Regions from separate parts of the Mesorhizobium sp. P160219 genome, predicted to be linked through region 1. Evidence: riboswitches for the same ligand, from Rfam matches in the RefSeq annotation. Region 1 holds a riboswitch; the other holds the start of a gene.
The links. A riboswitch is a leader RNA that binds a small molecule or an ion and turns the genes downstream of it on or off. The one in region 1 is predicted to bind thiamine pyrophosphate.
Positions count from the first base shown of each region.

Region 2: linked by a shared signal. The riboswitch ahead of thiB (thiamine ABC transporter substrate binding subunit) and the one ahead of AC3EMP_RS15485 (YkoF family thiamine/hydroxymethylpyrimidine-binding protein) in region 1 are both predicted to bind thiamine pyrophosphate.

Region 1 covers NZ_JBYNWG010000001.1:3,199,246-3,203,450, reverse strand. The annotation lists gene AC3EMP_RS15495 (ABC transporter ATP-binding protein) at 1-211, opposite strand, end outside; gene AC3EMP_RS15490 (ABC transporter permease) at 208-1,050, opposite strand; gene AC3EMP_RS15485 (YkoF family thiamine/hydroxymethylpyrimidine-binding protein) at 1,306-1,914, opposite strand; TPP riboswitch at 1,905-2,017, opposite strand; partial or broken gene AC3EMP_RS15480 (GSU2403 family nucleotidyltransferase fold protein) at 2,228-2,617, shown strand; gene AC3EMP_RS15475 (hypothetical protein) at 2,883-3,134, shown strand; gene AC3EMP_RS15470 (DUF2934 domain-containing protein) at 3,294-3,533, opposite strand; gene AC3EMP_RS15465 (hypothetical protein) at 3,626-3,841, opposite strand; gene AC3EMP_RS15460 (DUF1236 domain-containing protein) at 3,940-4,205, opposite strand, start outside.
Region 2 covers NZ_JBYNWG010000001.1:314,757-318,961, forward strand. The annotation lists gene thiP (thiamine/thiamine pyrophosphate ABC transporter permease) at 1-497, opposite strand, end outside; gene thiB (thiamine ABC transporter substrate binding subunit) at 718-1,725, opposite strand; TPP riboswitch at 1,769-1,883, opposite strand; gene AC3EMP_RS01595 (thiamine diphosphokinase) at 2,046-2,705, shown strand; gene AC3EMP_RS01600 (ABC-F family ATP-binding cassette domain-containing protein) at 2,707-4,205, shown strand, end outside.

The DNA.
Region 1 (4,205 bases):
AGGGGCTGCCCTGCAATGGCGCGCCGTCGAAGCGCATGTCGCCCTCGCCTTTCAGCGCGCCGGTCAGCAACTGGAACAGCGTCGACTTGCCGGCGCCGGAAGGGCCGAGGATGGAGACGAACTCGCCGGCCGCGACATGAAGCGAAATGCCGGCGAGCACCTCAAGCGCGCCGAAGTTCTTCCTGATGTCCCGGAGTTCGAGCCGCGTCATTGACGGTTCTCTTCTGCAGCTTCAACCTTGCCGTCGCGGCTTTCGCTCCCTGCATTCTCCCAAGGCATGGCGAAGCGCTGGACGAGCACCGCAATGGCGAACAAGACAAGCGTGAGCGCGGCGCTGACGGCGACCGCGGCGAGCACCAGATCGGGCCGAAAGTTGTTCTTGGCATTGAGCATGTAGATGCCCAGCCCCTTCGCCGCCCCCGCATATTCGGCGAAGATCGCGCCGACGACGGCGTAGGTGATGGAGATGCGCAGCCCGGCGAAGAAATAGGGCAGCGCCGAAGGCAGGCGCGCCAGCCAGAAGATGCGCCAGCGCCCTGCCCCCATGGTGGCGAGCATCTGCGAAATCGCCTTGCTGGTCGCGGCAAAACCCTCGACCAGCGCCACCATCATCGGGAAGAAGGTAACGAGCGCCACAAGCAGGATTTTTGGCATCAGCCCGAAGCCGAACCACAGTACGATGAGCGGCGCGATCGCGACCAGCGGCAAGGTCTGGCTGACGATCAGCAGCGGAAACAGCGCGCGGCGCAGCGGGGCCAAGAAATCGACCAGCGCCGAAAGCACGAAGGCAGCGACCAACGAGCAGGCGAAGCCTGCTGATGTGGCGCGGATGGTGGGCAGCGTGTTGTCGGCAAGGGCAGCGCGATGCTCCCAGGCCTGCTGCAGCACGCGCGACGGCGCCGGCAGCATGGTGGGCGCAGCGCCACCATAGCGGGCGTAGAGCTCCCACGCCGCGAGGAGCAGGGCGGAGGCGCAGGCGGCGGGGATGGTCTTGGCGATGGCTGCGGCTAATCTCCCCCCTCGAGGGGGAGATGTCGCCGAAGGCGACAGAGGGGGTCGTCTCGCATAGAGCGCCCACGCCTTGCCGATGCGAAAAGGACGTCGGCGCTCCACGCGCTGGGACCCCCTCTGGCCTGCCGGCCATCTCCTGCTCGAGGGGGGAGATTCGTGGGCATCGCGGTCTTCGCCAATCGCCAATGGCTCCCCTCCTCTCTGTGCTGAGGGGTCAGAGGCATCTCCTCCACGCAATGGGTCAGATAAACCAGCCACGGCAATATCCTCAAGGAACGACGCTTGAGCCGCGGCTCAGACGGCGCTCGGGCTGTTCGCCGAGATCGTGATGTCGAGGGTGACGTGGCCGGCGCCGGGGCCGAAGCGGCAGAAGGCCTCGTTGAGCGTGGCAAACACCGCACCGGCATCGCCACGCAATTTGGTGCAGAAGTTCTTTGAGCGCTCAAAGACGCCGGACTGTTTCAGGAAATCGATGCAGCCGTAGATCTCGTCCATATGGTCGCCCGTGCCCATAACGTAGAGCGAGAACTGCGCCGCCACCGGCTGGCCGGTCGACGGCGTGGCCTGGACAGCGCGGATCGCGGCGATCTTGCGCTCGTCCAGCGGAATGGCGGGGCCGCCGGTCTCGTCGGAGCGGCAGATCGGATCGTTGGGCTCGCCCGGACAGCCGCGCGAGACCGCCGCCGAAAGCACGCAGTGCTTGCCGCTTTTGGCCGCCGCGACGAACAGGTCGCGCATGGCGGGAAACAGCACCTCGGGCGGCCCGACCATAAGGGTCGAGATGTCATCGGTTTCGATCCGCAGCCGGTCGCGCCAGGGATCGAGCGCGCCGAGCGCGCCGAGGATGACGCCGACGAAATCGTCGGTCATGGGATAAAGGGAAATCTGTGCGCCTGAAAACATCGCCCGCCTCGCTCCGCTGGTATTATCCAGATCAGCTTTAGGGTCCGAAGGCTTGCCGCCCTCATCTCAGCCCCGACGATACGGAGCACCCCTGTGGATGGGCGGGTTAAAGCACCGTTCGCGGCATTGGGGAAGCCGTTTGTTGAGGCACTGCGGGAAAGTGTTTTGGGCCAGACGTGCCGGGCGCCCGGGCGTTAACAGACGACTCGTCAGTTCGTTGCGTTATAACGTTTCCACGAACTTCTTATAACTGCGTTGAAATTCAAGCTGATAAACGTAATTATAAGAAAACGGCAGAGACTCCGCGCAGCCCTTACGGTTTCTGGATTTCCTTATCCGCGACCCCATCCGGACTGTGCTCCTGCATCGCTCGGGCTTGCCTGTGCTGGTCCCCTCGCCCCAGCGCTACGCCATCCACAAGCTGATCGTCGCCTCGCGACGCGGGCCGAGCGCTGGCGCCAAGCGGGAGAAGGATCTCCATCAAGCGCGCCTGCTGACCCAAGCGCTCGAAGCCACGCGTCGCCAGGACGACCTTGCCTTCGCCTTCATGGAAGCGTGGGACAAGGGCGAAAACTGGCGCGAGACGATCCGGGGCGGCTTGAACCTGTTCGACGCCGCCACGAGGGAAAACAGTCACACCATCCTGGGGAAATCCCTCCGCGAAATTGGTGCGACTCCTGAAGGATTCACGATGCGGGATTAGCTGAAGCGACCGCTGCTATATTCATTTTCATCGTCCCAACCGTACGAAATTGGCTTGACGCTTATTCGTACATAAAGTACGATATCTCTTTTCGCAGAGAGGAATGTCCTTGAGCACAGCGAACCATGTTGCCTTCGCCGATCTCTCTCGGCCTTTGCTGTCACCCCCGTCGTTGCCGCCGCCTTTGTTGCCGCCGCCTTTATTGCCGCCCCCTTTGTTGCCCTTGTCATTCGATCAGTGCGAACGCCTCGCCGGGGCTTGGCGAATGGCCAGCCAAGACATCGCCGACGACATCCGCTTCATCCGCCAATATCTGAAAGTCGTTGCCGAGAAGGACGAGAGGCTGTCGACCGGCACCCTTGTTCACAGCCGCGCCTATGTCGAGGCCTGCGCCGGCTGGCTGCCACAGACTGTAACGCGCTATCTGCGCCACCTGCGCCAGATCACCGAATGCGAACTGGCCATGACAGCTGCCGGCATTCGCTTTGCGCTGTCGAGTTATGCCTGGGAGGCATGAGGGCGCCTGTCGCCAAACACAAGGAATTGCGCTGCCCGTCGCAGGCGCAATTCGTCAGGTTGAGAGGCTCGGGCGCGCCTGAACGGCGGGCGCCAAGGATGGCCCGGCCAGCGAATTCCGGCCTTGCTTTATTTCGACTGGTCTTATTTCGACTTGGCCTTATTTCGATTTGGCTTTGCCGGACTTTGCGGCGGCAGGCTTCGCTGCCTTTGGCTTGGCGGCTGCCTTGGCGGGCTTGGCGTCAGCTTTCTTCGCCGCCTTTTTTGGCTTGGCGACCGCGCCATCGACTTCAGCCGTGGCCTGCTCCCAGTGTTCCTGATGCGCGCCTTCAGGCCGGCCGGCCTTTTCCCAGATCTCGTGCGCGCGCTGGCGAATGCGGTCCTGTTTGTCGTCCGTCACTTAAGCCTCCGTGGTTGGGTCCGGTCGGTTGGTCCAGATTCCACGAAAACATTAGCCGAAAATTCGGCCGGCGTCTTGAGTGACGAGACATCTCAGCGCGGGTCGGAAATCACCGCAACGCCGAGCAGCGCCGCTTTCTTGACGATCAGCCCGGCGAGGTCGGCATCCGAACGATCGGTGCCGGTGCGCTCCCGCAGGAGCGCGATCGCTTCCTTCATCGATAACAGCGCCGTGTTGCGCTCGGCCAGCAACTTGTCGCAACACGCCGCAACATTGGCGGAGTTCGGGGTCTCGACATGCGGCAACATGGCAATTCTCCTTTCATCATGTTCGTCATTCGGCCCTGCCGCCCTTTTGGGAAGAACGACAGGGCCGTATCACCGATGAATGGTTAGGTTGTCGAGCGTTACTCGACCACCTCGACAATCCTGCGCGTGCTGGGGTCGACCAACACGGTATGGTTGTCGACGACGGCGTATCTGTACTGAACGTCGGGAACCTCCTGCAGCTCGACAGTGTCAGGCAAGGCAGTGCCGACATTCAATTCGACGCCGAGCAGATTGACCGAGGCAAGCGGATGTTTCTTTACGTATTGGTGCACGACCGTGCGCTGTTCCGGGGTGATGATCACCTGCTGCTGTGCCGGCTGCGTGACGATGACCTCGTCGGCGG
Region 2 (4,205 bases), 2.9 Mb from region 1:
GCCAGCCGCCATTGATCGGCCGGCACCGTTCCCAGCGCTTCGAGGAACAGCCGGGTGGCCAGCGGCAGGTTGAAGAAGACGTGGGCGACGAGGATGCCCGGCAGCCCATAGATGTCGGGCCAGCTCTGGCCACCGATCGCGGCGAAATAACCGGCGCGGCCATAGAGCGCCAGTATGCCCAGCGCTGCGACAATCGCCGGCAAGGCAAGGGGCACAGTAAACAGCTGCAGGATGAAGCCGCGTCCGAAGAAGCGCGGATGCCGCGACAGCGCCCGGGCGACGAACAGCGCCGGTACGGCGGAAAGCAGCATCGAGAGCGCAGCCTGCCAGAGCGTGAAGCGGACAACGCGCAGGAGATAGAGGTCAAAGGCGGACGCGGCGCCGGAAAGGTCGTGCGCGCCTTCGCGGATAAGGCCGGCGAAGGCGCCACCGATCAGCAGCGCGATTGCCGCAAGCGCGACAATGCCGGCCGTGATGCGGGGGTCAGAGCGTTGCACTCTTTACCGGGCGTCGCGTTCCTTCGCGCCCCCCTCTGTCCTGCCGGACATCTCCCCCACGAGGGGGGAGATTGGCGGTTTTAGCGCTCCGCTCATTCCTGCAGCTTCGGAGATTGGCGAAAGTCAACGTAAAGGCCAATCTCCCCCCTCGTGGGGGAGATGTCCGGCAGGACAGAGGGGGGCGCCGTAGAGCACTCATCTTTTGACTATACAGCCAAATCTACTTGCTCATCACCGCCAGCCATTCATCCACCCAGGCCTTGCGATTTGCCGCGACCTCTTCCGGGCTGAACAGCAAGGTCTTCGCCGGCTTGACCAGCCTATCAAAAGCCGGATTGAGCGGCTTGTCGGTTTTCCCGGCCGGGAACATCCAGTTGGTCTCCGGAATGACATCCTGGAATTTCGGCCCGGTCATGAAGGCCAGGAACTTCGCCGCCAGCGGGTTCTTCGCGCCCGTGGTGGTGATGCCGGCGACCTCGACCTGCAGATACTCGCCTTCCTCGAACGAGGCCGCCTGGTAGCGCCCGGTGTTCTCGGCCACCATGTGGTAGGCCGGCGACGTCGTATAGGAAAGCACCATCGGCGCCTCGCCCTTGGAGAACAGGCCATAGGCCTCGCTCCAGCCCGGCGTCACCGTCAGCACTTTGCCCTTGAGTTTCGCCCAGGCTTCCGGCGCCTTGTCGCCATAGACCGACTTGACCCACAGCAGCAGGCCGAGGCCCGGCGTCGACGTCCTCGGATCCTGGATGACGATCTTGTCGGCGGCATCGCCCTCGACCAGTTCCTTCAGGCTCTTCGGCGGGCTCTTCAGCTTTTCGGTGTCGTAGACGACGGCGAAATAACCATAATCGTAGGGCACGAAAGTGTCGTCGCTCCAGCCGCCCGGCACGTTGTTTTCAGCCACCGCGCCATGTGGGACAAACAGGCCGGAAGCCTTGGCTTCCGCGGTGAGGTTGGTGTCGAGACCAAGCACGATATCGGCCTTGGTCGAGGCACCTTCGAGCTTGACGCGGTTGAGAAGTGCGACGCCGTCGGCGACCGAGACGAAGTCGACGCTGCAGCCACACTCGGCCTCGAATTCCTTCTTCACCTGGGGGCCTGGACCCCAGTCGGCAGTGAAACTCTCATAGGTATAGATCGTGAGTTTTTCCTGCGCGCACGCAGGGCTTGCCAGTAGCGAAACAGCAAGCCCCAGCGCTGGGACAAGACGGGACAAAAAAATGCGCATCGGCGCCTCCTTCATTCGTGTTGAAAGGAATTGAGGCGTCGGGCTGTCCGAAGCGTCTAATCCCTCCGCCGGTACAAACCGGATCAGGTTCAGCGGGTTGGCGAGACTGCCTCTCAGCCGGTCCGCGAAGATCGCGTCCGGCACCCCGTTAGAGCGTTTCGACACATAGGCCCGGCCAAGGTGCCACGCAAGTGGAAGTTTGCCCGAGCGTGATCCCGGAAAGTGGAATCCGTTTCCGGAAAAAGATCATGCTCCAACAAAGAGTGACGGTGCCGCTCGGCCTTCCGTTTCGTCGGCGGGGCTGGTAAGGGCCAGCGGATATGAGCACATTCACCATCCTGCTTGGCGGCGATCTCGTCCGCACGCCGCGGCTCGACCGCCAGGTCGCGGGCACGCGCGTCATCGCCGCCGACGCCGGCATCGATCATGCCCGCCTGCTCGGCGTGATGCCGGAGCTGTGGGTCGGCGATTTCGATTCCGTGCCGGCGGACCTGCCTGCCGATCTCGCCGCCGTGCCGCGGGAGGTGTTTCCTCCCGAAAAGGACAAGACCGATGGCGAACTGGCGATCGCGGCGGCATTGGAACGCGGCGCCACCAGCCTGGTGCTGGCCGGCGCTTTCGGCGGCAAGCGCGCCGACCACGCCTTCCTCCATCTGGCGCTCAGCCTGCGGCTGGCCGAGGCCGGCACAAAATTGCTGTTGACCAGCGGAGCGCAGGAAGGCGCCCCTCTGCTGCCTGGCAAGGCCGGCTTCGACTATGCCGACGGAACGCTGTTTTCGGTGCTCGGCTTTTCCGATCTTTCGGGCCTCACCGTGTCCGGCGCGAAGTGGCCGCTCGACCATGTCGAGGTCGTGTTCGGCTCGTCGCTGACCATCTCGAACGAGGTCAAGTCCAACACGACCGGGGGCGGCCTCGAAATCGCGCTCGGCCATGGCCGCGCGCTGCTGCTCGCCCACCCCTACCCCTTGCCTGAAAGCTGACATGGCCCCGCCCCTTCTCAACCTCGACGGCATAAGACTGACCTTTGGCGGCACGCCGCTGCTCGATGGCGCCGAACTGACGGCGTCCGCCGGTGACAAGATCGCGCTCGTCGGCCGCAACGGCTCCGGCAAGTCGACGCTCCTGAAGATTGCTGCTGGTCTGATCGAGCCGCAAGACGGCGAGGTCTTCCGCCAGCCTTCGGCAACGGTGCGCTATCTCCCGCAAATGCCCGACATGGACGGCTTTGCCAATGTGCGCGCCTATGTCGAGGCCGGGCTTGGGCCTGCCGACGATCCCTACCGCGCCACATATCTGATGGAGCATCTCGGCCTCGCCGGCACGGAGAACCCCAACGATCTCTCCGGCGGCGAGGCGCGCCGCGCAGCACTTGCCCGCGTCATGGCGCCCGAACCCGATATTCTGCTGCTTGATGAGCCGACGAACCATCTCGATTTGTCGGTCATCGAATGGCTGGAAGAAGAGCTTGTCCGGACGTCTTCGGCGCTGATCGTCATCTCGCACGACCGTCGCTTCCTCGAACGCGTCTCGCGCGCCACTGTCTGGCTCGACCGTGGCCAGACCCGCCGCCTCGACAAGGGCTTTGGCCATTTCGAGGAATGGCGCGACCTTGTGCTGGAAGAGGAAGAGCGCGAACAGCACAAGCTCGGCCGCCAGATCGTGCGCGAGGAGCATTGGCTGCGCTATGGCGTGACGGCTCGCCGCAAACGCAACATGCGCCGCCTGGGCGAACTGCAGACCATGCGCCAGCGTTTTCGCGGCCATCGCGGCGCCGAGGGCTCGGCGACCATGGTGGCCAGCGACGCCGCCGAATCCGGCAAGCTGGTGATTGAGGCCAAGAACATCGAGAAGAGTTTTGGCGACCTGACCGTGGTCAAGGGCTTCTCGACCCGCATCCAGCGCGGCGATCGCGTCGGCCTTGTCGGGCCGAACGGCGCCGGCAAGACGACGCTGTTGAAGATGCTCACCGGCGAGATGAAGCCCGATGCCGGCTCGGTGCGGCTCGGCACCAATCTGGAAATCGCCACGCTCGACCAGAAGCGCGAGGCGGTCGATCCGGCCGAGACCCTGGCGCAGTATCTCACGGACGGGCGCGGCGAAAACCTCGTCATCAATGGCGAGCAGCGCCATGTCGTGTCCTACATGAAGGATTTCCTGTTCAAGCCGGAACAGGCGCGCACCCCGGTGCGCGAGCTGTCCGGCGGCGAACGGGCGCGGCTGCTCCTGGCGCGTGTTCTGGCGCGGCCGGCCAACCTTCTGGTGCTCGACGAGCCGACCAACGATCTCGACATGGAGACGCTGGAACTGTTGCAGGAACTTGTCGCCGGCTTTGCCGGCACGGTCATCCTGGTCAGCCACGACCGCGACTTCCTCGACCGCACCGTCACCAGCATCATCGCCCCGGACGGAGGCGGCCGCTGGATCGAATATGCCGGTGGCTATTCCGACATGCTGGCGCAGCGCGGCGGCACCCGGCTCGA